DNA from 4 places in the Sporosarcina siberiensis genome. Region 1 is predicted to be linked to each of the others. Evidence: riboswitches for the same ligand, from Rfam matches in the RefSeq annotation. Region 1 holds a riboswitch; each other region holds the start of a gene.

What was found. Region 1 has a riboswitch for S-adenosylmethionine ahead of ACFSFY_RS07875 (O-acetylhomoserine aminocarboxypropyltransferase/cysteine synthase family protein). Riboswitches for the same ligand answer to the same signal wherever they lie in the genome.
Region 2: linked by a shared signal. The riboswitch ahead of metH (methionine synthase) and the one ahead of ACFSFY_RS07875 (O-acetylhomoserine aminocarboxypropyltransferase/cysteine synthase family protein) in region 1 are both predicted to bind S-adenosylmethionine.
Region 3: linked by a shared signal. The riboswitch ahead of ACFSFY_RS12480 (hypothetical protein) and the one ahead of ACFSFY_RS07875 (O-acetylhomoserine aminocarboxypropyltransferase/cysteine synthase family protein) in region 1 are both predicted to bind S-adenosylmethionine.
Region 4: linked by a shared signal. The riboswitch ahead of ACFSFY_RS16765 (MetQ/NlpA family ABC transporter substrate-binding protein) and the one ahead of ACFSFY_RS07875 (O-acetylhomoserine aminocarboxypropyltransferase/cysteine synthase family protein) in region 1 are both predicted to bind S-adenosylmethionine.

Annotation. Positions count from the first base shown of each region.
Region 1 is NZ_JBHUGI010000021.1:96,609-104,809, forward strand. It holds gene ACFSFY_RS07855 (TRAP transporter permease) at 1-752, shown strand, start outside; gene ACFSFY_RS07860 (NAD(P)H-dependent flavin oxidoreductase) at 787-1,755, shown strand; gene fabG (3-oxoacyl-ACP reductase FabG) at 1,762-2,523, shown strand; gene ACFSFY_RS07870 (hypothetical protein) at 2,711-3,919, shown strand; SAM riboswitch class I at 4,069-4,184, shown strand; gene ACFSFY_RS07875 (O-acetylhomoserine aminocarboxypropyltransferase/cysteine synthase family protein) at 4,304-5,599, shown strand; gene ACFSFY_RS07880 (Ldh family oxidoreductase) at 5,717-6,784, shown strand; gene ACFSFY_RS07885 (glycine betaine uptake BCCT transporter) at 6,878-8,201, opposite strand, start outside.
Region 2 is NZ_JBHUGI010000032.1:365,277-373,477, forward strand. It holds gene ACFSFY_RS12645 (cytochrome ubiquinol oxidase subunit I) at 1-688, opposite strand, end outside; gene ACFSFY_RS12650 (aldo/keto reductase) at 1,038-1,862, shown strand; gene metH (methionine synthase) at 2,248-5,697, opposite strand; SAM riboswitch class I at 5,780-5,884, opposite strand; gene ACFSFY_RS12660 (PepSY1/2 domain-containing protein) at 5,988-8,138, opposite strand.
Region 3 is NZ_JBHUGI010000032.1:323,852-332,052, forward strand. It holds gene ACFSFY_RS12460 (hypothetical protein) at 1-1,228, opposite strand, end outside; gene ACFSFY_RS12465 (hypothetical protein) at 1,394-2,179, opposite strand; gene ACFSFY_RS12470 (M20/M25/M40 family metallo-hydrolase) at 2,677-4,041, opposite strand; gene ACFSFY_RS12475 (tetratricopeptide repeat protein) at 4,142-5,128, opposite strand; gene ACFSFY_RS12480 (hypothetical protein) at 5,200-5,487, opposite strand; SAM riboswitch class I at 5,557-5,656, opposite strand; gene ACFSFY_RS12485 (HNH endonuclease) at 5,935-6,252, opposite strand; gene ACFSFY_RS12490 (hypothetical protein) at 6,504-6,794, opposite strand; gene ACFSFY_RS12495 (hypothetical protein) at 7,264-8,064, opposite strand; gene ACFSFY_RS12500 (hypothetical protein) at 8,076-8,201, opposite strand, start outside.
Region 4 is NZ_JBHUGI010000037.1:69,761-77,961, forward strand. It holds gene wrbA (NAD(P)H:quinone oxidoreductase) at 1-533, shown strand, start outside; gene ACFSFY_RS16750 (alpha-hydroxy acid oxidase) at 632-1,780, opposite strand; gene ACFSFY_RS16755 (methionine ABC transporter permease) at 1,796-2,467, opposite strand; gene ACFSFY_RS16760 (methionine ABC transporter ATP-binding protein) at 2,471-3,484, opposite strand; gene ACFSFY_RS16765 (MetQ/NlpA family ABC transporter substrate-binding protein) at 3,668-4,486, opposite strand; SAM riboswitch class I at 4,591-4,706, opposite strand; gene ACFSFY_RS16770 (peptidylprolyl isomerase) at 4,795-5,694, opposite strand; gene ACFSFY_RS16775 (sensor histidine kinase) at 5,800-7,203, opposite strand; gene ACFSFY_RS16780 (winged helix-turn-helix domain-containing protein) at 7,200-7,910, opposite strand; gene ACFSFY_RS16785 (S1C family serine protease) at 8,022-8,201, opposite strand, start outside.

The DNA of each region.
Region 1 (8,201 bases):
CAAAAGCGAATAGAATTAACATCGCAACAATATTTAAAGCGCTTAATTTTGGGGCTAGAGCATCGATAGAGACTGCGATCGCATGTGCTGCTTCTGGAATTATTATCGGAGTTATCGGTTTAACTGGAATTGGACTGAAATTCAGTAGTATCATTATTAGTCTTTCTGGTGGAATATTAATTATAGCTTTAATCTTTACAATGATTACTAGTATTGTTTTAGGTATGGGGCTACCAACAGTAGCGGCATATATCGTTCAAGTGCCACTGACTATACCTGCTTTAATTCTACTTGGAGTTTCACCATTAGCTGCACATATGTTCGTGTTCTACTTTGCAGCTCTGTCTGCAATTACTCCTCCGGTTGCATTGGCGGCGTTCGCGGCAGCAGGTCTTGCCGGTGCTGACCCAATGAAAACAGGATTTGCGGCTGTTAAACTAGGTCTAGCTGCGTTCATCGTGCCATTCTTCTTTGTTTACGGTGAGACGTTATTACTAGTCGGTGCATGGCCTGCGATTATTGTTTCTGTAATCACAGCGATAATTGGTATTATTGCTGTCGCGTGTGCTACTGAGGGATGGTTTATCAGACAAGCATATTGGTATGAAAGAATATTGTTATTCGGTGGTGCTGTTCTTCTAGTATTACCAGGAGTGGCATCAGATGTTATCGGAATAGCATTATTGCTAGCGATTTACGTATTCCAAAAGAAATTACATCCTATGTATTTAAGCGGTAAAATGGCTTCATAATTGGAGCCTTAGAATTGAAAGGTGCAGAAGTAAAATGATTGAAACAAAGATCACACAGATGCTAGGCATTCGATATCCAATCATCCAAGGCGGGCTTCAGGGCCTTGGAACTTCTCCTTTAGTTTCAGCAGTTTCTAACGCGGGTGGATTAGGGTTAATCACGGCCGGAAGTTACGAAACAAAGAAAGAAATGCTGGAGGATATTGAACTTACAAAGACACTTACAAATAAACCTTTTGGAGTGAACATTGCGATTGGGATTCGAAGACCAATGGATGAATTCGTTGAAGGTGTAATTGAGTCCGGCGTTAAAATCGTATTTACTTCAGGAAATAATCCTGAACAGTATATGGATGACCTGAAAAAAGCAAATGTAAAAGTTATTCATGTTGCTCCTTCTGTTCGTTTTGCAAAAAAAGCAGAGTCGTTGGGCTGCGATGCAGTTGTGGTAAATGGCTATGAATGTGGTGGACATCCAGGTAAAGAAGATACAACCAGTTTAACTCTTATTCAAAAAGCGGTAAAAGAGCTTTCGATTCCAGTTATCGCTTCAGGCGGATTCTCAACGGGTAAGTCTGTACTCGCCGCTGTAGCATTAGGTGCAGGTGCCGTACAAATGGGCACCCGTTTCTTAATGTCAAAAGAAGTTAGACTCCATCAGAATGTAAAAGATTATTTGGAGAGTTTGTCTGAAACAGATACTGTAATGGTGAAGAAATCGATTGGGAAAACCGCCAGAGTTATGAAGACCAATCATTCTATTGAGTTGGAAGAGTTGGAAAAACAAGGTGCTACCTTCGAAGAGATTTTCCCTTATATAAGTGGGGAGTCGTATAAAGAGCTAATTGATACGGGTAATTTAAATACAGGAGTAATCGCACTTGGGCAAACGATCGGTCTTATCGATGAAGTAAAAACTGTAGCTGAAATCATAGAAGAAATTGTTTATGACTATCGCAATCAATTAAGTTATTTGACGATGAATACAATGGGAAAAAGGTGAAAAACTTTGACTGATTTCACAAATCAAGTAGCAGTTATTACAGGAGCAGGTAAAGGCATTGGTAAAGAAATCGCCAAAAAGATTGGCCTTTCAGGAGGTCATGTATGTCTTTTAGATGTGGATGAAAGTATCTTAAATGCAACGGCTATTGAGTTTAGGGAGATGGGAATTTCCTTTGAAAAGTATGTCGTCGATATTACAGCTGAAGAAGATGTGAAGAAAGTATTTGCAGAAATTAATAAGACACATAATAGAGTAGATATTCTCGTGAATAATGCAGGGATTATACGGGACAACTTACTATTCAAAATGAGCACACTAGACTGGGACCAAGTAATGAATGTCCATTTAAAGGGAGCATTTATTTGTAGTAAATATGCACAAGAACTCATGGTGAAGAATGCGTACGGTAGAATCATTAATCTCTCGTCCGTTTCTGCTTTAGGGAATAGAGGACAGGCGAACTATGCAACGGCCAAAGCCGGTATCCAAGGTTTTACAAAAACATTAGCATTGGAGCTAGGGCGTTATAACATTACGGTTAACGCAGTTGCTCCTGGTTTCATTGTTACCGAAATGACGAAATCTGTGGCTGAACGTAATGGCATAGCATTTGAGCAGTTGGTTGAAGAAAAGGCCAAACAAATCCCTGTGAAACGTGCAGGAATGCCGGAAGATGTTGCTCACGCAGTTTGTTTCTTTGCAAGTAAAGAATCCTCTTTCGTTTCTGGACAAGTTTTATATGTTGCCGGTGGTCCCAAAGCATAAAGTAGAAATTTGAGAAGTTATTGAAACTTATATTAATAAGAAAGAGAGTAGGTGTAACATGATACGCTTTACTCTCATCATGTTAATGTGCTTGACATATATGATAAATGCGTATATTTCCCACCCTTTGATAACTGTTTTGTTTACTATAGTTTCAGTAGCTACTTTTCTAACGGTTGTTTTTTCTATGGAGATCAAAGGAAGGCTGTTCACATTATTTCTTTTTACTACGGGAATGATTATACATTTTATAAATGGCAATAGGGGACTTCAGCTGTTTGAGGGGATTACACAAAACCTTCCACTGCTTGCAATCCTAATATTGGCTCCTCTGCTGTCAATCCCGCTTAGAAGAGAAGGAATAATTGATACTATCGTTTCCGGGTTATCAAACAATAAAAATGATGAACGTAAAACATTTTATAGTATGAGTTCTTTTATGATGCTGTTAGCACCTATATTAAATATGGGTGCGATACGCATCGTGCATGACTTTGTAAAAGATGTTAAAATTGAGCCCAAAATGTTGTCTCGTTCTTACTACTTAGGGTTTACACCTGCCGTTCTTTGGTCACCATTTTTTGCCTCAGTAGGTATTGTAATCTATTTATTAGAAGTTAAATATATGTCCTATATATTAGTAGGAATTACGTTTTCACTTATGCAAGCTGTTGTAGGTTTGTTTTTACTGAGACCGAAAGCGACTACTCATACACTTTTACAAGAGCCTGGACAATTGAAGCCTGATGAGAATGGTTTGAAGAACATATTTTTTCTTATAGTATTTGTTTTAGGGTTGATTCTATTATTGATTAGTATGGAATCGTTGCTTCATAAACCAATGCTGTTATTGGTTAGTTTTATTTGTGTTTTGGTTCCATTTGTTTGGGTTGTTCTGCGTAATAAATGGGCTGTTGTTAGAGAAGAGTATTTGCACTATAAGGACCGTTTGTTAATTGGATCTAGAATGGAAATCTCCCTATTTTTAAGTGCGGGTATTTTCGGGAATGCAATTGCCAATACACCTTTTATTAATGTGCTAAAAAGCGCAATAGAGTGGTCAGTAAATGAATCACTTGCTGTATTGTTTTTGTTTATCCTCTTGTTTGTGACCGGGGTAGCAATGATTGGAGTTCACCAAATCATTTCAATACCTTTAATTTTATTAACGCTTATTGAATCAGGAATTCCATTTAATCCTTTACCTATTGCTTTTATGTGTATTTTTAGTTGGATGCTATCAGCTGCTATTAGTCCTTTAAATGCGATGAACATTATAATAAGCCAGAATGTAAAAAAAGATGGTTTTACCGTTGCGTTTAAATGGAATGGATTGTATTTTCTAGTAATTACTTTAATGGCATTTGGTTACATATATATTATTGATATGTTTTAAAAAGGATGTATTTTCATTAAAAGTAAGTATGCTTAGACTAAAAGTCTTTTTTTAGAATTAGTTTTCAGAAACTTTTAAATAAACACTTGACTTTATATTGCGACTACATCTATACTATGTAACAAGATGGAAAACTGAATACAACAACACTCTTATCAAGAGCGGCGGAGGGATTAGGCCCTACGATGCCCAGCAACCAGCAAGTGACCAACTTGCAAAGGTGCTACTTCCTACAGTTTCGTGTAAACGGACTGAAAGATAAGGGGAGGAATTTGCGAAAGCGTAACCCTCTTCTTAAGCGAAGGGGGTTATTTTTTATTCCTTGGAACCCCCAACGCCTCCGCACTATATTTTTCATCTAAAAAACTACTGGAGGTAATGACAATGACAAACGAAAACCTAAAACCTGAAACACTTCTACTACACGGTGGACAAAAGCCTGATCCGGTGACTGGATCCCGTGCGTTGCCAATTCATAGAACAACTTCTTTCGTTTTTCGAGATACGGAACATGCACAAAACTTATTTGGTTTATCAGAAGCTGGAAACATCTACTCACGAATTACGAATCCGACGGTAGCTGTGTTTGAAGAACGCCTAGCGCTTCTCGAGGGCGGAACGGCTGCGGTAGCTCTTTCTTCGGGAATGGCCGCAATTGCTTTCTCAATTTTGAATGTTGCAGGTACTGGTGATGAGATAGTGGCAGCAAGTAATTTGTACGGTGGCACATATAACTTATTTGCGGTTACACTTCCTCGTTATGGAATTACTGTGAAGTTTGTTGATGTGACGGATCCAGAAAACTTCCGGGCTGCAATTACGGATAAAACGAAAGCGATTTTTGCAGAAACAATCGGAAATCCAGGTCTTCACGTTCTTGATATCGAAGCTGTAGCAGAAGTTGCACATGAAAACGGATTGCCGTTACTGATTGACAATACATTCCCATCACCATATGGTTCAAATCCAATTGAGTTTGGAGCGGATGTCGTGATTCATTCCGCAACGAAATGGATTGGTGGCCACGGTACGACTATTGGTGGAATTGTGGTCGATGCTGGAAAGTTTGATTGGACACAAGGTAGATTCCCAGGATTTACAGAGCCCGATGCATCGTATGGTGGCTTGCGTTACGGAATTGACGCAGCGGCAGCAGCATTCGCAACAAAACTGCGCGTACAGTTATTACGCGACTTTGGACCATGTCTCGACCCTGACAGTGCATTCAACTTCTTGCAAGGGTTAGAAACGCTTCACTTGCGTGTTCCAAGACATAATGAAAATGCGGTTAAAGTGGCTGAATTCTTGAAGAATCATCCTTCAGTGGAATGGGTTACTTTTACAGGTAATACAGATCATCCATCACATGATCTTGCTAAGAAGTATTTGAAGAATGGTTTTGGTTCTATCGTGATTTTCGGCATTAAAGGTGGCCGTGATGCGGGTAGAAAAGTAATTGACAATGTGGATATCTGGTCGCATGTAGCGAACGTAGGGGATGCAAAATCACTAATCATCCATCCGGCTTCGACAACACATCAACAACTAGGTCCGGAAGATTTGAAGAAGTCTGGTGTTACAGAAGAGCTTATCAGACTTTCAGTAGGCCTAGAATCAGTTGATGATATCATTGCAGATCTTAAACAAGCGATTGAGAAGGCAGTTCCAGTGACGGTGTGATTAGAGTATATTGCGAGAGACGGTTTATTCGTCTCTCTTTTGTTGGTGGTACAGCAGATTCCATCTATAATTCCTAGTATCAAATGATGAAAACGAATGCAAAGGGGACTTAAAACAATGAATATAGAAAAAAGAATACCTGTGAAACAGTTGAAAAAGTTTTGTTATGAAGTATTTACAGCTCTCGGTATACCAAAGAATGAATCTGAAGTGATAGCGGATAGTTTAGTCGATGCGAATGTGATGGGAGTAGATTCACATGGAGTTACAAGATTAGCGGATTACATAGGTCGATTAGAAAATGGAGTGATTAAAAATCACACGGAGTTAACGGTATTAAGAGAAACTGAAACAACGACGCTATACGATGCAAATAACGGTTGGGGTCAATATGCAGGGAAAATTGCAATGGAAAATGCGATAGAAAAAGCAAAGAAATATGGTAGTGCATTTGTAGGTGTTAGTAATTCAAATCATTTTGGGACCGCTTCATATTTCACGAGAATGGCAGCCAATGCAGGTTGTCTAGGAATCGCTATGACGAACACGTCGCCAATAATGGTTGCATGGGGAGCGAAGAAACCTACATTAGGGACGAACCCAATCTCTATTGCCGTTCCTTCGAACAATGAGCCCGTAATTTTGGATATGGCAACTAGTAATGTAGCTCGAGGGAGAATTAATTTAGCTGCAAAGAATGGAGAAGAAATTCCAGAAGGATGGGCTATTACAGAAGACGGTCATGATACGACCGATGCACAAGAAGCCCTGGATGGTTTTCTGCTTCCTTTTGGATCTAAAGGGTCTGGGCTGTCGATGATGATTGATATAATGACCGGCGTAATGACCGGAGCCATGTTTGGAGAACATATTTCACAAATGTACAATGACACGAGACCACAACAGTTAGGTCACACATTTATTGTATTTGATATTGAAAGTTTCATGGATTTGGATACATTTAAACAGAGAATGGATGATCGCATTACACAAACGGTCACAAGTCCTCCAAGTGCCGCTCATCAGAAAGTATATATGCCTGGAGAAATAGAACAAATCAAAAGAGAGAAGAGCTTGAAGGAAGGTATTGTTTTAACACAAGCGATTTATAATGAATTGCAAGAGCTTGGGCATAAATATAATATTTCAATAGAAGAGTATCTAACGGATGCAAGTTCAAAATGAATGAATTTCGGAACTTATAGAAATAGACGTGCTTACAATTGAGCAATTCTCTTTAAACAAAAAAACAATTCCTGTTAAGGAATTGTTTTTTGTTTACTTTTTCATTAATTTTAGTTCTTCTTTTAATGATTTCATTAATGCAATTACCATTAAGACTATGACAAAAGAGAAGGGTAATGCTGCGATAATGATCGTATTTTGTAAGGCGGTAAGACCGTTTACAGATAAAAGAATTACTGCGATTGTTGATTGGATGATACCCCAAGTTAGTTTCACCGTGTTTGGCGGAGTTAATGACCCATTTGTCGATTGCATACCTAAGACAAAAGTTGCTGAGTCTGCCGATGTGATGAAAAACGAGATGATCAATAAGATTGCTACAAACGAAAGAATTAGCGATAACGGCATTGTGTTAAACATTTCAAAGACAACAAGCTCTGTGGATGCACTTGCCAAATCTTGAATACCTGTACTTTGGATATTAATAGCCGTTGATCCGAATGCAGAAAACCAAAATGCACCAATAACTGTTGGAACGACGAGAACGCCGAATAAAAATTCTTTAATCGTACGACCCTTTGATACACGGGCTATAAACATTCCGACGAAAGGTGCCCATGCAATCCACCATGACCAGTAAAAGATAGTCCACGCGTCTAACCATTCTCGGTTTTCTGCATTAAGTGGAGACGTTCTGAAACTTAACTCGATAAGACTTGATAAATAACCACCAACTGAGTCGGTAAACGTATTGAAAATGAGTAAAGTAGGTCCGAGAATAACAACTAAAGCAAGTAGTGCAATTGCAAGGACGAGATTTAAATTCGATAAGTATTTAATCCCTTTACTGAGCCCAGACCATGCGGATATGATAAATAATACTGTGACAATTGCAATAATAATGAGCTGCGATTGGATTCCTATTGGGACATCAAATAAGTAATTTAATCCGGCATTTATTTGAACAGCACCGAACCCGAGTGATGTTGCAACTCCGAAGACAGTGGCGAAAACTGCAAGTACATCGACTAGTGTGCCCCATGGACCTTCCATCTTTTTACCGAATAAGGGCTTCAAAGTGGCTGATATCAAACCGGGTTGTCCTTTTCGGAATTGGAAGAAAGCGAGTGACAATGCTACGATTCCATATACTGCCCATGCATGAAAACCCCAGTGAAAAAAGGTTTGACGAAGGGACTCTTTGAAAGCTTCAGCGCTTCCTGGTTCTGCAGTTGCTGGGTTAACAGCAAAGTGGGATAGTGGTTCAGCAGCACCGTAGAATACGAGCCCGATTCCCATGCCGGCAGAAAAAAGCATTGCAATCCAAGTGATTGTGGAAAACTGTGGTCGATCAGTATCTTTTCCAAGCCGGATTTTACCATAAGGACTTAGAATTAAAAATATACTTAAAGCTAAT
Region 2 (8,201 bases), on a different contig from region 1:
ACACAAGTCCTATTTTCATTGTCATATACAGTGATTTCTTATGATAAATATGGTTCGATCCTTTTATCATTTTGTATGCTGAAATGGCTGCAACCATAAATGCAGACGTCATGAAGGCCGTTGCCAGTACGTGGGCTACTTTCGTCGGCATTGCCGGTGTAAACATTGCTGCAACCGGATTTGCATTTATAAGTTGTCCATTAACAATGTCAAATCCTTGCGGAGAATTCATAAATGCATTGAGCACGGTAATGAATAGTCCTGAAGCGGCCGCACCAAGAACCACGGGAATTAGAAGCAAAAAGTGTTTACGTTTGTCTTTAAATCGATCTCCCGTATATGCATAAATCCCTAAAAATATTGCTTCAAAGAAGAAAGCAAATACTTCTAAAAATAGAGGTAGTGCAATAATATTTCCTGCGAGTTCCATGAAGTTCGGCCACAGTAATGAAAGTTGCAGTCCGATTGCTGTTCCGGTTACAACACCGACAGCGACTGTGACAGCAAACCCGCGGGCCCAACGTTTAGCCATTAAAAGATAATGTTCATCGTTTTTCTTAATGCCCACCCAATGTGCAATCATTATCAGGAGTGGAACACCGACACCTATTGTTGCGTAAATAATGTGAAACGAAAGGGTTAGTAATGTTAATACCCGACTGGCAAATACTGGATCTTCAAATAACATTTTTCATTCTCCTCCCTTTACTAGAAACCTGTTCATAAGCCCAACCTTGAATACAAAATAAAAAAATGACATCGTTCATACAACAGTATAGCTATAAACTAATTTTACCTTTTTTTGAATACGAGTAGGTGTATAACTTGTGACAGTAGCGACGAACCTGTGAACACGATTGTTTATACGATTCCCGTGTTTTCTTGCAGAATCGCATCCCATTCTTAACTATAGTATAGACCTAAACTACCGTAGAAGAAAGTTTGGGAATCGCAATTCAAGTCGTTTATCCGATAAAATTCAATTTTCCAAAATCCTATGATAGACTGATAGAACAACACTGAAAGGAAGTCATTTCATGCAAACTAAAACACTAAATAATGGACTTGAAATCCCACAACTTGGGTACGGTGTGTGGAAAATTCCTGATGATGAAGCTGAACATACAATACAAAAAGCAATAGACGCCGGATATCGTTTAATTGATACCGCAAAAATTTATAAAAATGAAAAGGGTGTCGGGAAAGCAATCGCTAGTACTACTGTTCCCAGAGAAGAGCTCTTCATTACAACAAAACTTTGGAATGCCGATCAAGGGTACGACACAGCACTGCAAGCTTTTGATGAAAGCCTAGAAAAACTCGGTCTTGATTATGTAGATCTTTATCTAATACATTGGCCAACACCAATGTTCGACATGTACGTAGAATCGTACAAAGCCTTAGAAACCATTTATAAAAGCGGTCGCGCAAAAGCAATCGGCGTCTGCAACTTTGACATCGAGCATTTACAACGAATCATGGACGAATGCGAAATCATTCCGGCCGTAAACCAAGTCGAGTACCATCCCTACTTGCAACAAACGGAACTCCATAAATTCTGTAAAGAACACGGTATTCTAATCGAAGCCTACAGCCCATTAATGAACGGCACCAAAGTTTTAGAAGATCCCGTAATCCAAGAACTTGCAAAACAACACAGCAAAACACCAGCTCAAATCATCCTACGTTGGCACCTACAAACAGACGTAGTTCCAATACCAAAAACAGTCACACCTTCACGAATGGACGAAAACCTAAACGTATTCGACTTCGAACTAAGCGAAGAAGACCTAACAAAAATCGCGGCACTCGACAAAGGCGAACGTCACAACGCTGTTCCTAGTGAATTCAGTTATCGATAACTGGGGATGTCCATGAAAGGGTTCTTTGTCAAATGACCTTGGTGAAGAACTTTAGTTGATTTCTATTCTAAAGAGAATCACACTCTTTCACTATTGATCTTGATCTGAATCTTGAACTTATCTTCCCCACAGACTTCAGCTAATTGAAGTGCAGACCGGCGACTCCAATGGGATCAGCGCGAATGTCGAGACCCCACAGGAGCGTGGTTTTCGCGACGAGGAGGCTCGACAAGCGCCCCATGGAACGCGTCCGGTCGGAACGGAAATCGGCGTATTAACCACATTATTCCTTTGCCATATATATATCTAAAAAAAGAAAATGCGTTTCCACTTGGTCTACTCACCAAACGGAACCGCATTTTTCTATTCATTAAACATCCTACACTCAATCCACATTAAAATAACGTGCATCCGGATGCGCAAACACAATCGCCGAAACAGACGCTTCCGGCTCCATCATATACTCCTCCGTCAAATGCACACCAATATCCTCAGGCTTCAACAGACCGAACAACTTCGACTGGTCCTCCAAATTCGGACACGCCGGATACCCAAACGAAAAACGCTGCCCCGTATACTTCGCCGCAAACCGCTCCAGCATCGTGAAATCCGTAGCATCCGGGAACCCCCATTGATCGCGAATCTCCTGATGAATCCGCTCCGCAAAACCTTCCGCAAGCTCCAACGCCGTCGCTTGAAATGCATGACTTTCCAAGAACTTACCTTCCGCCTTCAATTGATTGGCAAAATCACGTACCCCATGTCCGGCCGTTACTTGCATTAACGCGACATAATCCATCTCACCGCTGTCCACCGTCTTCAAAAAGTCCGCCAAACATAAAAACGGCTCCTTGCTTTGTCTTGGAAACGTAAAACGTTCAATTTCCGTTTTGCTGTCTTCCGAACTGTAAATAATGACGTCATCCCCGTCAGACTGAGCCGGAAAGAACTGATACAATCCAGATGCCTTTAAATTACCCGAACTTAGGAATCCTGTAACCATTTCATGGAGCTCCAGCGCGCGCGGCTCCTTATTCTCAAGCATCTTAGCAACATTCCCCCGAAGTCCTAAATGATGACCAATAAGCGTTCGCATATTGACATACGGCGACAAATGAGAGACCGAATAATCCTTTTGAATCCGACGGCGTAAATCTTTTGGAACTCGAACTGCTGCGTCTTCTCGAACCATTTTCACCGGTCGAACCGCCACTTCCAAAGCTGGTGCCGCCGCTCGTTTCGCCTCTTTAATGATGTCGTTTTCAACGCGCTTTATTTTCGCCTCTTCTAATTCAACGAGCAATGCAGTTTTATCCTCTTTATTTTGCAGACGATTGGCCAACTCCAAGCCGTACATCGCATCTTTTGCATACAATACCGGTCCATCGTACTCTGCTGCAATTTTCGTCTCTGTAAAACGACGCGTCAGTGCTGCCCCTCCAACAAGAATTGGTATATCGATCCCAGCAGCTTTGAAATCCTGAGCGGTCAACACCATTTGTTGTGCCGATTTCACAAGAAGCCCTGACAACCCAATAATGTCGGGCTTTTCCTCGCGAATCACCTCAATTAACTTACCTGGTGTCACTTTAATCCCGACGTCAATGACCGTAAATCCATTATTCCCCAAAATGATTTCGACCAAGTTCTTCCCTATATCATGGACATCGCCTTTTACCGTCGCAAGAACAATCTTCCCTTTGCCGCGGTCTCCTGAATCTTTTTCCATGAATTGTTCCAAATACGTAACCGATGCCTTCATGACTTCCGCACTTTGGAGCACTTCCGCTACAATTAGTTTATTCGTATTGAAAAGCCTTCCTACTTCCGCCATCCCCGTCATTAATGGACCATTGATAATATCGAGTGGAGCGTCATACATCTCCCTTGCCGCTTCCAAATCGGGAATTAAACCTTCTTTCGTTCCTTCAACGACATAGTAACTGAGACGTTCCGGAACCGTTTTCGGAATATCATCCTCGGTCTTTTCTTTCTTTTTACCGCGGTAGAAATTTGTAAAATCCGCAAGTGTTTCATCTGTTGTCGTAAACAGCAGTTCATTCGCCATTAGAATTTGCTCTTCTGGAATGGAAGCATAGCGTTCCAATTTCTCCGTATTTACAATCGCGTAATCCAATCCTGCCAATGTACAATGGTACAAATACACTGCGTTCAACACTTCACGGCCAACAGGAGGCAACCCGAAGGAAACGTTACTAACACCCAAAATCGTCAATGCGCGAGGCATTTTTTCTTTAATCAAACGTATGCCCTCGATTGTTTCAACCGCTGAACCGATGTACTGAGCATCTCCCGTTCCAACCGGGAAAACGAGCGGATCAAAAATAATATCTTCAGGTGCGATTCCCCATTTATGAACAAGTAGGTCATACGAACGCTGTGCAACTTCTAATTTCCGCTGCCGAGTGACGGCCATTCCTGGCTCATCGATTGTTCCAACGACAACAGCAGCTCCGTATTTCTTAACCAAAGGAAGAACAGCATCAAAGCGTTCTTCACCGTCTTCTAAATTGATGGAGTTGATGATCACCTTCCCCTGCGAATATTTTAAAGCTTCCTCAATGACCTTTTCATCCGTCGAATCAATGACAAGAGGTACTTTTACTTTCTTCACAACTTCTTTCATAAATCGTGTAATGTCCTGAAGTTCATCTCGGTCCGGATTCGCAAGACAAATATCGATGACATGTGCCCCGCCTCTTACTTGAGCACGAGCAATTTCAGATGCTTCTTCAAATTTCCCATCTACGATCAGCTGCTTGAATTTTCTTGAGCCAATGACGTTCGTTCGTTCGCCAATGAGTAAAGGACGCATGGTTTCATCATATAAAAGTGGTTCAATTCCAGAGATCGCATGACCGTGCAATTCCTCAGGGATTTGTCTCGGCTTTTTACCTCGAACCACTTCTCGAATCGCCACAATATGTGCAGGCGTTGTTCCGCAACAGCCCCCTACAATATTCAGCCATCCTTTATCCGCAAACCCTTCGAGCTTTTTCGATAAGGATTCTGGAGATTCATGGTAATGCCCATCTTCATCCGGCAATCCAGCATTTGGATAACAACTGACAAATCCACTAGATAGCTCTGACAATGAACGAAGGTGATCGGTCATGAATTCCGGTCCAGTTGCACAATTTAAACCAACGGAAAGAGGTTTAATATGTTCAATCGATATGTAAAAAGATTCAATGCTTTGTCCCGCAAGTGTTGTTCCCATTGGTTCAATTGTTCCCGAAATCATGACAGGCAGTTCAATACCCGTCTCTTCAAATGCTTGTTTAATGCCCAGTGTTCCTGCTTTCACGTTCAACATATCCTGACTTGTCTCCATAAGAAGAATGTCACAGCCGCCGTCAATCAATGCTTTTGCTTGAATATAGAAATCTTTTGTCAGTCCGTCGAAAGTGGCGCCGCCCGTAACCGATAATGTTTTCGTTGTCGGTCCCATTGCCCCAGCAACAAATCTCGGCCAGTCTGTCGTTGAGAATTCCGCTGCACATTTTTTCGCGAGCACAGCAGCCTTAAAGTTTATGTCATATGCCTGGTCACCAAGATCGTAATCATCGAGGACAATCGGCGTTCCACCAAATGTATTCGTACTGATGATATCCGCCCCTGCCTCAAGGTACTCACGGTGAATTCGCTCAAGGACATCGGGTCTCGTAATGTTTAAATATTCGTTGCACCCATCGTATTCCTCACCGCCAAAATCATCCTCAGACAAATTCGCTGCCTGAATCATCGTACCCATCGCACCATCCATAACTAAAATTCGCTCTATTAATTGTTGTTCGATTAAATGCTTCACCATGGACTATTCCACTCCTATTCTAAAAAACAAAAAAAGCCTTCCAATTAGAAGAAGGCTTTTGAAAATACAAAAAGTATGCTTCTCCTTATCTGCGGAATCCAAATAGATTCGCTGGAATTAGCACCTGACCAAAAGGCTGGTTGCTGAAGCGTCATAGGGCCAGTCCCTCGACTTCTCTTGATAAGAAAATTTATTCAATTGTTTTGATAATTAAGAATAGCATATCTGGAAAACAACTAACCGTCAATGGTTTATTAATTTATATTAGGAATGTTGCACTCGTTAATTTGTTAATAGTACCTCTGGCTACTTCCTTTTTTCGCTATTTCATGCGCTAGACGAATTGTTGAAACTGCTAACTCCGCATAGGTCACTTCTTTAGCGGGGTTAAAAGAGTTTTGTTCCGTCGTGAACAATCCCAAAGAATTTGCCAAAGCGACATGGCCTATATATTCTTTTCGAACTTGATCCCCGTCCTTGAAGTCAAGCTTATAAATACCACTCTGTTTGGCTGCCAACTCAAGCCCTAAAGCACGTATATGCCAAACGGCCATTTCTTCTTTCGTAATCGGGGCATCGACTGGAAAGATTGTATCGCTTGGTAAAATGATGCCCATTTCAACGGCTTGTTCCACCATTTGATATAAAGGGTGTTTAGGATCGATATTCTCGAACGTTTGACTCTTGTTTTCACTCGAATCATAGAACCTGCCGTCATAAAAATAAGTGAGGGCATTCATAAGCGTTTTAAGTGCCTCTTCTTTTGTTACGGCGGTATCTCCATTAAAATTATCGAACTCTTTTACCTCTAAAATTTTGGCACTGATGAGGTAATTGAGCTCTTCCTGTGCCCATGGATGTGAAACTTCGGGGAAATCGCTCACATTAAACAAGCTGTTCCATTTTCCTGAATTGGCGTCCATAGAGCTAAACATTTGTCCGTTAAATACAGGCAAATAGACTAAATCATAATGGTGATTGTTTTTTTGCTCTTGTTTCATATAATTCAATTTTAGACTGAGTGCCTCTTTAAAGATTTCCTTGGCCATTTCCTCAGTAATGGCTGATTCAATTGATGGCCATTCCTTCACTTCTTGATACATTACACTAAGACTGTTTAATGAACCATTGGCGGCTATGCTTACGTTAATTTGATCATCCATCACAATAACGCCATTTAAAATTCTTGGGAAATTAAAATAATACGTTCCAGGTCGTTCCTCATAATAAGAGTCTGCAATGGGATTGGCATATTCGTGAAGGTAGGATGGAACCCATTTCAATAAGTAGTTCTTTGCTTTAGCAAGTGCCTCTTGCTCAGAAATTTTGTCGGCCTTTACAGGTTTTTCTGCGGCCTGTTCCAAGATTTGAGCTGTTACATCGTAAAACTGGATGATCTCACCAGTCTTTTTATCAATTTCTAAATTGGACCCATGGCCTCCGTTTTCACCTTGATACATATACTGGACACTAAAAACTTCCTGTCCACCATAATTTGTGTATTCCCCAATAGATTGAACACTTAATTTCCAAGTGTCGGGATAGATATCAAGAGCTTGTTCAGTAATTTTTTTTGCTTCTTCCTTAGTAATTCCGTTGTATTTTGCTGGAATCGGTTTGGCAGAAATCTTCTTCAATTTCGTGTTTTTTGGCAACTTATCCACATAGTCCCTTGCCGTTAACCACTTACCCGAAAGCGCATGCACCCCACGTAAATTAGATGTTGGTTTGTATACGAGCTGAACACTGCGATCATTTATTCGATTTGTTTGATAATCATTCTCTATTTGATAGTGCAATTCAACCGTAAGATTTCCTTTTACTTTTTCAAGAACTTTATTTTCATCTATCACTCGTTTTACATCGTCAAAAGTGGACGCGTTCTTATTCATGGGGTTTCTATACAGTCCGACGATTTCTCCGTTGCCAAGCACACTTACCTCAATTCTTTGATCCGCGAGTGGCACTTTATTTTCCGTGCGGGCAAATGAAAACGAGTAATGGATTGGATCAGTCAACAGTTGTCTCGAATAATAGTTCAGCGAGTCTGGTTCAAATAGGTACTTCTTTCCATCTTTAAACTTCTTAAGTAAAGCAATCGCAATCTCTTTGGCCTCTTCTTTTGAAACTTTTGGTGGAAATAAAGCCTCAGTCACATTCGCTGGTTGATAATTGAATTGTTCAATTTCAAGACTTTCACCAACAAACCCCACAGACCCATATATTCGTTTACCGTTTACCAACTTAGTAAAGGATAGTTCATAGCGTAACGTCTCGTCTTCAGGATAATAAAGCCCGCTACCCATTTGAAAATCACTCGACTTTAAATAATCAAACTGATTGGGAAACAAGGAACGAAACTTTTTTATTAAATCATCTTTTGTGAAATTCATTTCTGTTGCAGCAATTTGAATATGAGGCTTTATAGACAGATCACTCATGGATTGAGAAGCGTTTGCGGTCGATAAACACATTCCAAAAGATAGAGCAGAACAAGTCAGCAA
Region 3 (8,201 bases), on a different contig from region 1:
ATACCTCTATTTTTTCATAACCCGTTAGTAAATTAATAACTTCAAATATTTGATCATCATATTGAATTTTTTCTATTAGATCTTCCATCTTATTTCCATCATAATCGATATAAATATAATCTGATTCAACCGCCCGTATCTTAGAGTTCTTAAGTTTAGGAAAGTCTTCTTCCCATCTATCTATCACTTCTTTAAGTATTTGTTCACATATAAGTTGGTATGTTTTGAAAGGTACCTTTTCTATAACAAAATCACTTGGAACAATTGATACTTGATCGTACCTCATTTCCTTAAAAACATAATCCACTACACTTTTTATTTCGGGTATTTCTAGATTCTTCATATCTTCTGGACTACACGAAAGATAAATATGTTTATTCCTAACTGCTTTTAATACTATAGAATCAAAATAATATTTATAATCCAAAACTTGAGATATTTCATCAATAATATATTCCCATGAATTTATTAGGTGTGTGGTTAGGTAATCAGTGTCGTTAATTCGCACACTGTTTTTCTCCAAATACTTTACACGCTCACCGATATTTTCCAACTTTATTTTTTCTTCTTTAATAATTTCTTTTTCAATATATAAAGGCTCTACACTTAACATATTTTTAAAGAATATTGTAATAATATTTTTAAGTTCTTCTATATCTCTATTATAGTTAAATGATTCTTCCCAATTAATCGATTCTCTGCTTTCTTCATATTCATACTTGTTTTCCGACGATTGATATTTCCGTAGAAAATTAATAGAAACCGATACAGCTACGTTTATTGATATAGCTACCTTATCAAGTTCCATTAGAATTTGTTGCAGATTTTGGTCTTTAATGAATATATTATCTTTATAATCACTCATGAGAAATATGCTCTCATTGTTGTATCTATAAATGTGCACCGGTTTATTTTCCTGAAACATTATACTGACCATTTCTAAATCTATAAAAGGTATGATAATAAATCTTTCATTTATTACCTCTTTATGTTCCAAATAACTTCCATACCGCACTACCTTTTTAGCGTTATAAACTCCTATTCTATTTTGTTTTTCGTCAATAAAGAGACCATTATCAAAAGATGAGTTAATATGCTCACTACTAATATTAAATTCTTTATCTAGCTCTTTTACTCTATTAATAATCTTTATTTTCTTAATTTCTTGTGGTGATAGTTTTAGATCGACTTTTTTATTCCGTTGCCTTCTACTAAATAGACTCAGCATATTTAATCGCACCCCCTAATTAATAAAAACTCCTAAATACTACTCAGTCAATTACAATATAATGCTCTAAGACTTTGCAAAATACGATATTCATAGTACTTACTTTCACTTCTCTAACATTCCACCAACCCACTTTAAATACAAGTTCTTAATCTTTTTCCTTTCCTACACTTCTGTAACAGTAGCCGTTTTACGGTTAATTACTTTTTCTGTTATTATTATTAATTCATCCGTCAATTCGATTATATCCTTTTCCTCAGACCATAAGGTTAGTGGTTCAGCATGTGCTAAAGCATTTCTAAAACCTTCTATTGAGCGAAAAAAACTCTTTGCACCTGTTTTAGACATATCAACGTATTCTTTTAATAATTCTTCACTTTTATATAATAACTCTGTTTTGTCACAAATTTGTGTACAGCTTATTAAGTTAGTTTCCTGATTTTTGTCAACAAAACCTTTGTATATTTTCCTTGCTGCAATAATCCTACCATCGTTTAACAATGGAACCCATTCATCATCTGGATATACCTCATCTATAAGTTCCGCTACTTTGCTTTCAAAAAAAGTTATTATCCCAAAAAAGAGCATTCGCACAGCGGGTTTTTGTATATCTGACTCTGTAACGATCGATACTATTTGAGATTTGTTTATTACGAATAAACGAGTATTAATTTTTAGTAGTTTAAGGCAATCCAACAAATTTGTGTTATTAGTAATTAAATCGGAAATACTGAAATCATTTACTGTATTCCGGAGATTAGTAAATTCATATTTCTTATCTATTTCAAGATAACCAATCACTCTATCATTTTCTTCGTAACCAATAACGTCATAATTTTTATTCTCAAAGTAATCTTCAATTTTCCACTGCTCATTGCTAGCTACAGAGGCTAATGGTTCTGATATGTCTTCAGCGGTAAAAAACTGATTAAAAGCAATATTTTTTCCCATCAAATTAAAAACCCCTTACTAGTTTCCATCTTTATTCGCCAATGTTATGGTAAATACCTTCTACGCGTATCGATGCCCAACCCTATCTCCTACTGGATTATTCTTAAGGATAACTTTTTTATATAATGGATTAATTAATACTAATGAACAAACTAAAGAGACTGACATGCTTTTATGAAATTTGAGTGGGTCTTCAATGGAATTTATTACTTTTCACAAGGATGTTTTTACGATTAATGTTACACCTATACTAGAGCACACGGAGATTCTTTATCGCTGGGTAAGGAATATTTACGAGTTTCGATTGCATGCATATTTTGACAGGAAATCAAGGTTTGGGAAGTAATTTTATTTTGTCGGAAAGATTTTGCTTGCCTGTGCATCTCTTAATCCATTTGAATTCTGAACTGTATCCGAATTCAAGCATGCACAGGTTTGCAAATCCCTAATTTATAGCCTTCTCAAACTGGCTGCCCAAACTAACTTCACACCCAACCTTATACTCCAACACCAACCCTTTCCCTATTCCCTCTCAATCCAACTACCCTCATCAAAATCCGCCAATCGTTCAATATCTCCATCACAAAGCTATACGTACCATAACTAGCCTTCACATCCAACATCTCATTTGAAGTATGCTCATTCATATACCCGGCAGAAAGGTTTACACTTTCTATCCCGTTCTGTGCCCATATATACGTATCACTCGACCCGCCAGCGACTGCTCGCCATTTGCTGGCACCGGATTTTCGGGCAATCCGTTCGAGTGCAGTTCCGAAAGCGGGTGTGCAGAACGGTTGGATACCGTTTCTTGACGTGACAATATCATGCGTGCCACGGCGATCGATGACGAAAGCCATATCGACATCCCATAGGAATGATTTTGCGACCTGCTGTGCACCGAGTAGGCCGATTTCCTCTTTAACGGTGAAAATATATTTCAGTGTTCCGTTAAATTCGCTCTTTCCGACTGATTTGGCAGTTGCCAGTACGACATTCACTCCCGCTCGGTCATCCGCTCCTAAAATCCCTTCACTGCTCGACCAGATAGAGCCTGTTTTTATGATTTCACGGTCATCGGCAATTCGTTCAACCGTATCGAGATGCGCATTCAACAAAATAGTCGGACCTGGTCCGAAGCGTTTTACGGAGACTATGTTCCCGTAATGATCCACTTCTATCTGATCGGTAAACGGACGCAGTTCCCGCATGACATATTCACGGATTTGACCCTCTTCTCCACTCTCACCGGGTATGGCAAGAACTTCTTCCAATGTTTTATTGAAAACCTCTTCACTGATGAACTCATTTCGCTCACGATGGATGTTCTCCACCTGTTCACGTGAGAGTTCCGAAATCTGAACGGCAATGGCCGGAAGATTTTTGCGGTCCGTCTGAATAGATAATCGCACTCCGATTCTTTTGACACGCAAGCCACAGTGAGCAAGCAAGCTCTTGGCCATTCGCGCAAACTCCGCGGACACAAAATACAGATGTGGCGATCTTCGCTCATGTCCATCACAGGAATACGTCATAATACAGCCGAGTCGGTTCAGCTGCATGACGATTCCAGCGATATATACATCGATCTTATCCAACGGAATCTCCGTCGGTCCATAGCTCGATTCACTTCTGCCGTCGACAACTGTTTCCAAGTGACTCACCCATTCTTCTTCAGTCAGCACGCCATCAACTGACAAAATCCCATCTTCCAACCTCGTCACAATCGACAACTTCTCCAGATGGGATTCTAGAAAACCCTTATTGTGTGCAGTAAGACCGCCCACTTCAAATTGACCCTCACAAACTTCCTTCACTTCATAACCATATCCATTCAATAAACCATTCCAATTTTTCATCATCTCATCATCTCCATTTCATTTGATACCCCAAGTATACGGAAATGACTGTGACGCCCTTGTCACAGAAAAAGCCTCCCTACTGAGTAGAGAGGCTTCGAAATTATTCAGCATCATGTTGGATAATAAAAAACGTGCACGGTTCAATACGATAACTTTGCGTTCCCCGGACTGACTGGATGAATCGTTCAGGCAATCCGACTTCGACCAGTTTTTGTTTCACTCGCCGGATCTTTTGCCGATAATTATCCCAGTTAAAATCCTCGCTATCGTGAAACATTTCTTCCTGATTGCCGATGAGCTCATATAACGGCAATGCTTCCTGTTTGGCTGATTTTAACAGCAGCCGCTTCAGCAAATTTCCCAGCTGATGGGATATTCTTATGCTCAGATCACCGCTTTGAATATAAGGCTCTTCCACCGTCAAATCCACCCATACATCACCAGGCGATACATTCGATTCCAATTCTTTATACCGGTCACGTGAGATGAATTCTTCACCTGTATTGCTATTCAGCCGGTATTCCTTCAGAGCCAGCAGCGCTTTGACATCCGCTGAAAGTTGATCGATGCTGATGCCTTCTGTCTCTAGCGATTCTTCTGGCTGCAAGTCATCCACTGCCCGCATCGATTCTTTCACAAGCATCATCGCAGAGTAGCTGATGAACAAATGTGCCTTAACAACCTGATCCTCTGCCAATGGGAAATCCGGCGAGCTGTGTAAAATCGATTCTTTAAAAAAAGAAATCGCCTTTGTCCAATTCCCGTCTTTATAGTGGAGAAAGGCATATCGGTAATTCGCTTCCGCGTTATGCGGATCGATCCGCAAAATCTGCTGAAATGTCTGCTTGGCGACATAAGGATCCTTCCGATCGGTCTTCATATAAAAGGCATGTTCCAGCATAATGCCAATGAAATCATTTTGCTTGTCCGGATTATCAATCTTCAACTTCCGCTCCAGGTCCAGTATCTGAAAAGCCAATTGCGCAAGATGTGCATTGAAACCAAACGGTTCATTCCGCCTGGCTTCTTTCAACTTTCCGTACAGCTCTTGCAACCGCTTTTCACCTGTCACTTTTAAACGATTCATGAACTCCCCCCTCTACTTGACCTTAGGAAAAAACATCTAGATTGATTCACATATTAAAATCCTACCTCACTTCACACCAATGGCAAGTGTTCTCCAAACACATTCTTCATCAGCGCACGCTTCTTATCCTCTTTTACAGCTGTCAACTTGTCGATTTCTTGTTGGACGGCATGGATTTCAGCCATCTCCTGTTGAATGAACGTACGTGAAATCGTATCGCCTTGCTCATAATAATCGATTTTCCGCTGCAGCTCTGCCACATGCTGATGCCGCTGCATTGCACTTGCCGTTCCCGTCGGTTGTCGTTTCTGCACATTTTTTAGCTGGTCATACAATTCTTTTAATCTCGTCATTATCATCACTCCTGAATATTTTTCCAAACAAAAACTCTTCCCCCAATGAGAGAAGAGTTTGCATGCAAAAATTTCTCCTCATCGTTCAGGTTCCCCTGTTGGACGTAGCACCTTACCACAAGGCAGGTTGCTGAGACTTCGTCGGGCCAATTCCCTCCGTCTCTCTAAATAAGAAAAGAGTTTATGTTTAGTTGAGTATTAGTATAGGGCAAGTGAAGAATTCTGTCAATATGATTGTTTCTCTAAGGCCAATTCTTCAATCCATTTTCAAGGTACCTACGTGAGAAAAAACAACAAATAATTTAACCAATTGTATATATATACAAATCAGATAAACTTTTCAGCACATACATAGTAAATATGCATTTGTAGTGTATAGTCTTAATACTTTCACGCACAGCTGCCCAATATTCATCTATATAAATATTTTGAGCGTTATAGAAAAGTTAATAATCATTCATATTTTTCTTCCACTTTATAAAAAGATAACAACTTTTTTATTGTTATTTCAATTCCATACTTATGGAAGAGATCCTTTCTATTGGCAAATAATATTTTAACCATTTTAGATTTGTCAACTTGTAAACCGTAATGAATTTCACGATGACAATTCGGACATAATGTAACAATATTATCAGCAAAATCAATAGTGTTTTCAAATTGAGTTTGGGTAAACATGGGGACTAAGTGGTGCCCTTCTACAAAAGGTTTATTTAATTGTTCATTAATAAAGATTTTGGGGTACCTGTGTGAGAAACAACAACAAACAATTCAACCAATTGTATACACATACAAAATAAATGAACTTTTCAGCATATGCCTAATAAATATGTAATTGTAGTGTATAGTCAGAATACTTTCACGCACAGTTACTTAAAATTTAAAGTAAACAGTCATTGGAAAGTAGCATTCCAATGACTGTTTACCTTCGCCTTACTAGACAGTGGCTCAAAACTCCGCTTAGTTAGCTCATTCTGTCCGCAATCCTAAAATGAATAGAGGAAATATATATTCATTCAAAACTAGCAGAAACTGTTTGTTTGAAATTGATGATTACAATCACCTAGTAACGTAATTGGCTTATCAAGTATTTTAGGTTCTAGGGTTAAGCTGGATATATATACATGAAAGTTATTCCCTTGTAAATCACAAACTGTTGCACGTTTGTTTTTTATGTTTAAAATTTTTACATACCGTGGTTTAACGTTCCCCATAAAAGCCAGGTCACCTACCGACCGCTTAGTTTCTATAACCATTTCTTTAATTCTGGATACTATTACATCAGATTTATTCACCAAATGAAACTCTTTCATTTAGCTCCTCCTCACTATGGATTCAACTTTCATAAGAATCCGACTTTGTTATGAATAACAGCATTTAGTGTAAATAGTATTATTCTATGAGTCTTTACCAAACGCTAGAACATTAACCATCAGTTAAAAAACCTTTTATAATCGCTCTGGTTTAGACATATTTAGTCGGGGTTTTCTCAACTTGGTGTAAAAAACAATTAGAACTTAACCCATTTCTGCCCAGGTAAATATTCTCAATTTCTATAAAGATATTTAAATGCTATCTTTAACTTTTTATGCAAATCTTAATATACGTATTCTCAATTATTGATAAATGGATAATTGTTTTATTGAAACGTTTAGTATTATATAAATAAAAAAACCGAATTACGAAATGATTTGAAATCATTTTGTAATCCAGTATTTTACGTCAATTAAATTATTGGCAAATAAATTGGCCATTCAGCGATACTTAAGGAATTTTCTATGTTTAAGAAAATGAACAAACACAAGGTACTGTTTCATCTTGTATTTTAAGGAAGCTCTCGACGCCTTCCCTCTCCATTCGCTCTCTATAATCTTTTAGCGTGTAAGGGCCGCCATCTTTTTTCAAAATCGTAACATTTTTGTCGAAATGTTTTCGGAAGTTCTCCTCCATTTCTTCCTGCAATGCATACTTGTCTGGCCAAACTTGATATAGCTGTGCATAATGCTGAAATCCACCACGCACACAACGGCCAGCACAGTTTGCATGTGAAAAACCTAATGCATACATACGTGGTAGTGGAATGCCCCACTCTTTTTCAATAATCGCCTTCACATCTAAATCTTCACGAAAAGTTTCTATCATCGGAAAACGTGTTTCTACAGGTTCGATCGGATTATGTTCGTAAAATGCGGTTAGATTCTCCGCTCGATGCGATTCATGTGGACCAATACCGAAGTAAAGAATAGGTTCTAGGTTCCGTTCATCCCGAAGCTCTTCCAAAAAAACAATCGTCTGCTTCACTTTCAGTTCCTCTGAACATCGTGCTAAACGAGAATTACCAAGGAAGCGCGTATCGTAAAACACTTCCTCCGGAGTTCGTCCATCCATTCGTTCAGTAACTTCAATTCCTATATACTCGGCAACTTCGTCCATAAATCTATAATTATCCTCATCTTCCCAAAGCGTATTCGTAAAGAAAAGGATACAATTTTCTATTCCATGTGCTTGTACCATTTGATAGGCTACAAAAGCACTTGAAGCACCTCCGCTATACATTGCAACATGGACTGGTTTTCTAGTCATTTGAACCTCTCCTATTCAATGTATTCATTTATTAATTTATAAATAATATAATCTATTTCTTCCCTAGGGACAGTCTTACCAGCATTCTTAATCATACGATTAACATTATCATAAATAATATTAGATTTAGTAGATAA
Region 4 (8,201 bases), on a different contig from region 1:
CAGAAGGTTCTGAAGTGAGACTCGTAAAAGTACCCGAAACAGCACCTCAGGCGTTAATCGATTCAACGCCTGGTTGGAAAGCGCATATGGAAGCGACAAAGGATATTCCAGTTGCAACTGAAGCGGATCTGGAATGGGCAGATGCCCTGATTTTTAGTGTGCCAACACGCTTTGGGAATATTACGAGTCAAATGCAAAGTTTTATCGATACATTGGGCGGACTCTGGTTCCAAGGAAAGCTTTCGAATAAAGCAGTAAGTGCGATGACCTCTGCTCAAAATCTACATGGCGGTCAAGAAGCAGCGATTCTTTCACTTTATACGACAATGTATCATTGGGGTGCAATCGTAGCAGCACCAGGCTACACAGATGCTGTTGCAGGTGAGGCGAATGGGAATCCTTACGGAACAAGTGCAACTGTAAGCTCGGAAGGAAAAATCACGGATGATATTCCAGCTCTAAAAGCGGCTGTTCAATATCAGGCGATGCGTACGCTAAGCGTAGGACAGGCCTTAAAAGTTTTAAATGCCTAATTATAAAAATTAGAGTTAATGGGTTTTTTCATATGCGTACAACAAAAAATCCGACCTTAAATAGGTCGGATTTTTGCTTCTTTATTAAAAATGTCTTGTTATGAATTCACTATCGTCACATTGCGAAGATCCTGTGCTTTTGCAACACCGGTCAATGCCATTGAAATACTCGTTTCTTGAATAAACCCATCAATTACTTTTTCTACTCCGAGTTGTCCACCCGCAGCAAGGCCGTACACATAAGGTCTGCCTATACACACAGCGTCGGCTCCCAAGGCAATGGCTTTAATAATATCTGCACCCCGTCGAATTCCACTGTCAAGCAAAACTGGGATTTGCTTATTCACAGCATTTACTATTGCAGGAAGGGCATCGATACTCGATACCACCCCGTCAAGCTGTCTTCCACCGTGGTTTGAAACAATAATACCGTCGATGCCGTTTTGAATCGCCAAAAGTGCATCGTCCGGATGAAGAATTCCTTTTAATAGGATTGGTAAGGACGTTCTCTTTTTCAGTTCGGCAACATCTGCCCAATTTAGTGTAGGGTGATGGATATTGTCGACAATACCTTGAATAATGGTTTCTTCCTCTTTATTTGGTAAACCAGCTAAAAAGACATCATCGGTTTCATAGTTTGCTTTTCCAAGACCTAATTTAAGTGGAGAGAATTGATTTCGTAAATCCTCTTCACGCCACCCCAACATAACCGTATCAACGGTCAATACAATTGCTTCATAGCCAGCTTTTTCAGCTCTACGAACCATATTGTAAGAGATCTCCTTATTGTTGGACCAATATAATTGAAACCATTTTGGGCTCGTGCCTGTTTCTGCCGCAATTTGTTCTATCGAGTAGCTTGAAACTGTACTTTGGATATATGGAATTCCGTATTCTGCTGCTGCTTTAGCTGCCGCAATTTCGGCATCTTCATGTGCAAGTTTTAACATACCTACCGGTGCCAAGAGAAAAGGTTGTGGATATGTACGACCGAATAATGTGATGCTCGTATCCACAGTAGATACATCGTTTAAAAATCTTGGAACAATCGAAAGTTTTGAAAAGGAGGACGTGTTTTTTTGCAGTGTCTCTTCTCCTCCTGCACCAGATTGGATGTATCCAAAGGCTCCTTTAGATAATAAAGTACTTGCCTTTTCTTCCAATGCTTTAAAGTTGATAGGGAACTGTTCATCTGTAGATGAAGACATTGTTTGAAGAAAAGAGTCGTTGCTTTTTTTGCGAGTCATGCACATTCAATCCTTTCAATCCCTTTTAAGGCGGGCTGCAAAATAGGTACCTACAACTTGTATCGTTTGTACGAGAATGATCAGTATAAAGACAACTGCATACATAACGTTCACTTCGTATTGGATATGCCCATATCTATACGCAAGATCTCCAAGACCCCCAGCTCCAACAAGACCAGCCATTGCCGTTGCACCAATTAAACTAATCGTTGCAATCGTTAAGCCTAAAATGATTGAAGATCTTCCTTCTCTAAGTAAAACGTTCCAAATGATAGATCTTCTTTTAATACCCATTGCAGTGTAGGCTTCGATTACGCCTTGATCGACTTCAAGTAACGCAGTTTCCATAAGTCTTGCGATATAGGGTGCTGTGTAAATTACAAGAGGTACGATAACCCCTTGAACGCCAATCGTCGTTCCGGCAATAAACTTAGTAAAGGGTAGGATGAAAAACAATAAAATAATAAATGGAATGGAACGGATGATATTAACGCCTAGATTTAGTAAACGATAGACCCATTTGTTTTCAAAAGATTGACCTGGACGTGTAAGTACTAATATAATTCCAAGCGATACCCCGATGACAATCGAAATCAGTAGGGAAACGATGGTCATTTGAAAAGTTTCTACAATTGATTTTCCGATTACTGGTAACCATTTAGTCATGAACTCTTCATATTTATCCATTCATTATCCCTCCAATTCCTCAACACCAACGCCTTGTTCTTTAAGGAACTCAATAGCATTGATGATGTTATTTGTTTCACCAACAAGATGTATGACAATGTTACCGACGATACCGTTTTTCAGTTCAATAATATTCGCCGATAAAATATTAGGAGTCACATTGAATCTTTCGGTTGCTAAAGCAATCAGTGGTTGTCCTGCTGCTTCACCGACAAAAGTTAATCTTGAAACATTACCAGTAAGATTTAATTGTTGTACTAATGAAGTAGGAATTTTACGCTGAGCAATAGTGTTTAAGAACTTCGTAGTCGTTTCTTCTTTCGGTGCTGCAAATAAGTCTATCGTAGACCCGTGCTCAATGAGTTCTCCGCCTTCAATAACGTACACATAATCACAAATCTTTTGAATGACATTCATTTCATGTGTGATGAGTAAAATGGTTATGCCGAGCTCTTCGTTTACTTTCAACAGTAAATCCAAAATCGATTCTGTCGTTTCAGGATCAAGAGCACTTGTTGCTTCATCGCTAAGTAAAATTTTTGGTTCTTGTGCCAAAGCTCTAGCGATAGCGACGCGTTGCTTTTGTCCACCAGACAATTGATTTGGATATGCCTTTTGACGATCTGTTAAGCCAACAATTTCCAAGTATTTCACGACGCGCAGCTCAACTTCGTTTTTATCGAGCCCGAGCAATTTAAGTGGAATCGCAATATTTTCGAAGACCGTTGCCGTTTTTAATAAATTAAACCCTTGAAAAATCATACCAATGTTTTGTCTCATTTCACGCAGTTTGTTCAAAGGAAGGGTTGTCATTTCTGTTCCACTAATAAATACTTCTCCAACAGTGGGTCTTTCAAGTAAATTGACACATCGGATAAGTGTACTTTTTCCTGCTCCGCTGTACCCGATAACACCATGGATTTCACCTTTTTTCACATGAAGATTGACATTGCTAACTGCTTTGACATCTCCACTTTTCGATTCAAACACTTTTGAAACATTGTTTAATTTAATCATGACACTCATTCCTTTCTAGAGAAAAAACTGCTTAATGAGAGATGCACATCCGCTTTTGTTACCGTATAGCCTTCAGCGCCTAGCCCCTCGGGTCACTTCAGAACAGAAGGAGAAGTCAAAGTGCGCAACTTCTCTTTCTTGTCTTCCAGTGCCTGTCGGGTCTACCAGGCGCTTCAGCTTTTGTTATTCCCAGCTTGAGAGGATTGTTCCGTTGAATTCTTCTTTTATGAATTCTTTTACTTCATCGGATTGATAGAGTTCAGCAAACTTTTTAACGACAGCATCGTCTTTGTTTTCTTCACGTACAACGATGTAGTTTACGTAAGGAGAGCTTTTAGATTCTAAGAAGATGGAATCTTCGACTGGGTTTTTACCAGCTGCTAAAATAAAGTTTGTATTAATGGCAGCAAAGTCCAATTCAATAAGTTGTTTAGGAAGTTGTGATGCCTCTAATTCAACAAATTTCAAGTTTTTCGGATTTTCTACAATGTCTTGTACTGTTCCAGTAGTTTTATCTTCATCTCTTAGTGTAATCACGCCGGCCGCTTCTAATACAATCAGAGCACGTGCACCGTTACTTGGATCATTTGGCATTCCGAAAGATGCTCCGTCAGGGATATCGTCAATACTGTCGAATTTGTCTGAGTAAATACCCATTGGAAGTAAAATAGTTTTTGCGACGTGGACTAGATTCAAATCACGGTCACTGTTTACTTTCTCTAAGAAGGGTAGTGTTTGGAAGCTGTTGATATCCAAATCTCCTTCAGATAATGCTGTGTTTGGTAAAATATATTCTGTGAAAACTTTAACATCAATTTCTAAACCTTCTTTTGCAGCAAGTTCTTTCACTTTATTTACTACGAGCTCATGTGGACCTGCTGTAACACCAACGACGATTTTTTCCTCGCTTAATGCTTTACCTGTTTCTTTGTCTTTACTTCCACAAGCTGAAAGGACACCAATTAACAAGACTAATGATAATAGAACTACAATTCTTTTCATATAAAATTCCTCCTAATGTTGTGTAGTTAATTTTTAATAATACAAAAAGCCTCTCTATCAGAAATAGAGAGGCGTATTTATACAATAGGAAATACGATAATCCTCTCTCATCTTTCAAGACAGAAATGTCTTGTAGGATTTAGCACCTTTCTACTGTTTGTTCACAGTAGGTGGTTGCCGAGCTTCAACGGGCCTTTCCCTCAGCTACTCTTGATAAGAGATGTTGCTATTCGGTTATCAATAATTACTCATGAGCATAATTTACATTAGTTATCAGAGGATGTCAATGTTTTTATGTTGTTAAAGTTTTACTTTTTCTCTTTATCTTTTGTTTCTTTTTTCTCTAAAGAGTTTTCAATCTTATAATCAGCTCGTACTTCGTCTAACCATTCGACATACTGAGCTTGTAATTTCTCTTCGAAAAGTCCTTCTTTTATATCTTCTTTATGGTCTTCTAAAACAGCTTCTGTTGCTTCTTTTTTATCCGTTAATTTAATAATATGGTATCCGAAATCTGTTTTAATAGGATCACTTATCGTATCTGGTTTCATAGAAAATGCTGCCTCGTCGAACTCAGGAACCATTTTTCCGCGTGGGAAGAATCCAAGTTCTCCACCTTTTTCAGCATTGGAAGCATCTGTAGAATATTCTTTTGCTAAAGCTGCAAAATCATCGCCATCAGCAATCTTTTGTGCAACTTCTTTTGCTGTTGCTTCATCTTCTACAAGAATATGGCTCGCCTCAACGGATTCGGGCTGATCCAATTGCGCTTTATTTTCATCAAAGTACGCTTTAATTTCTTCGTCTGTTATGTCAATTCTAGGTTCAATCAATTTACGGATTGATAAGTATTGAACAATGTTTTCTTTAAGCTGAGCTTCTGTAATACCATTCTGTTCTAGAGTAGCTTCAAATGCTTCTTGACCGCCAGCATTTTCAATATATGTCTCTAGTTCCTTATCAATGTCTTCGTCAGAAATTTTGATTTTTTTCTTTTTCACTTCGAGTGCAATGACTTTTTCATCAATTAGTGCGGAAAGTGCTTGTTCTCCTTGAGATTGTACGAGAACTTCATATAATTCATCTTTGGTAATTTTGTCCCCTTCAACTGATGCAATCGATTCTTCGTTTGAACAACCTACAGCAACGACTAGGAGAGAGGAGAGTATACCTGCCTTTAGTAGTGATTTCTTCCAGTTCTTAAACATTATATTGCCTCCAATTCGTTAGATATAAACTTATCATACATTGCAATTATGAACAAACTATTAACGGGAAAATAACCACATAAACTCATGGCAATTTTGTGAACTTTAATGGGGGATTATAATGGTGAATTTTGTCCCTTTTCCCGTCGCGCTCGTAACTTGAATTGTTCCATCATGCATTGTAACAAGTTGTTTCACAATGGATAAGCCAAGACCAAACTCTCCGTAAGGATTTGTCGTTCGTGAAAGGATTGCTTTGTAAAAACGACTCCATATTTTTTCGATATCCGCAGGATCGATTCCTATCCCTGTATCTTCAATTTCAATCATCGTTTCATTTTTCAGTGCGGTTCCTCTTAACGTAATTGTCCCATTTTCTGTAAATTGAATACTGTTTTTTGTAATGTTAATTAAAATTTGGGTAAGACGATCGTAATCAGCAAAGACAGTTACATCTGGTTCAGAGACGATAAGAATCACATTATTCCGTTCACCTGCAGCACCGTCAAGTTGGTCTTTGATAATATTCAATAGCTCTACGAGTTGAATACTTTGTTTGTTAAGTGTTATTTGGTTCGAACGGATTTTTTCATAATCTAGATTTTCGTTAACGAGGCGAATGAGTCGCATGGTCTCATTTCGAGCCAGTCCAAGTGCTTTTTCCTTCTCATCTTCGGCAATCATATTGTTTTTTAACCCATCAATCACTCCACGGATTGTCGTAAGTGGTGTTCTCAGTTCATGGGAAACATCAGCCATAAACTGGCGCCGTCTATTTTCAAGGCTTTTAATTTCTTCCATCGAAAGATCTAGTTTTTCAACCATTCCATTGAAATCCCCCGCAAGTTCTCCGATTTCATCAAAGTCTGTATGTGGGATTCGCACAGAATAATCACCGTGGGCGACAGTTGAAGTTGCTTCTCTTAGCCGTTTGATGCGTTTTACATGGAACGTAGACAGTATCCAACTTAAAAGAAAGGCCACGGCTAGTGCGATAATTGTCGTATATATTAAGTAGTTATTCATTTGTGAGATGACTTCTCGGGAGCCTTTTATTGGAGACGTCAGTAAAATACCTCCAACAAATTGGTTGTTCAAATGAAGTGGAAGCAAGACGAATGTGACGCCTTCATGGAATCGTTTAAAGTCCTGTTTAACAGTAATCTTATGTCCAGTTTTAAGATGTCCCCATTCATCCTCATTGAGTTCGATGCGGGGGGTATTTGTACTTGTCGAATAAATGATCGCTGACCTTTCATCAAAAAGACTGTACTGAATATCTCTTCCCTGAAGGACGTGTCCATAATTTTTAAGTATATTTGCTGAGTTTTGTTGATTGTTCTCAAAGTCTTGTAAAATACTTTGGCCGTATGATGAAAGTTCCTCGGTTTTATTATCATAAACAAATTGTTCGACGTAATGTGAGAACAATAAGCTAATGAGTAAAAAGGAAATCACAATTACGCTCACATGACTTACGATGAGCTGGTATACGTATTTTATTTTCATTGTGCATCATCTCTATTTTCAAAGGTTTCGTCGAATCGGTAACCAACACCCCAGACTGTGTGAAAAAAGGGTTGCTCATCTGTCGAAACTTTTGTACGAAGTCTCTTAATATGAACATCTACAGTTCGATCATCACCGTAAAAATCATAACCCCATACACTGTCTAGCAATTGGTCACGTGAAAACACTTGCTTGGGGTGCTGGACAAAGTGATACAGAAGATCGAATTCCTTAGGTGTCAGATTTAAAACAGGTTTTTCATTTAACAACACTTCTCGTGTATTTAAATTGATTTTGAAGTGTTTTGTTTCGACTATACCTTCTATAGGCATCTCTTCTTTTAATGGAGCGTACCTTCGCGTTACTGCTTTAATGCGGGCCATGAGTGCAAGGGGGCTAAAAGGTTTGGTCACATAATCATCGGCACCCATTTCGAGCCCCAGTACTTGCTCGGATTCACTATCTTTTGCGGTCAGCATGATGATGGGAACGGAATAGTTCTCTTTTCGCAACTGCTGACAAATTGATACGCCGTCCATTCCAGGAAGCATCCAGTCGATAATCAGACAGTCCCAATCGCCCTGTTTGGCAAGTTCAAGCCCCTTTAAACCATCCATTTCAAAAGTACCGTCAATTCCTTCTTTAGAAAAAAAGAGCTCAATCATTGAAGAGACACTTTCGTTGTCCTCTATTACTAATATTTTCAAGCGACGAACCTCCTCTCCAATGTACTATTCTCTTCAAAGTAAACGGAATTTTTTAAATATGCAACAACAAACACCTATGACCTGTAGGAACAGTTCATAGGTGCCAGGCTGTTATTTAGTTACAGGCTTATTGTTGCTTGTTAAAGTAGCTTCAATTGTAAGCAATTCAGCTCCACGATAAATTGTGAATGTTACTTTGTCGCCTATTTTAAGGCTGGAATAAAGAAGTTTACGCAATTCAGTCGAACTCTTTATGTCTGTTCCATTAAGAGATGTAATAACGTCTTCTAT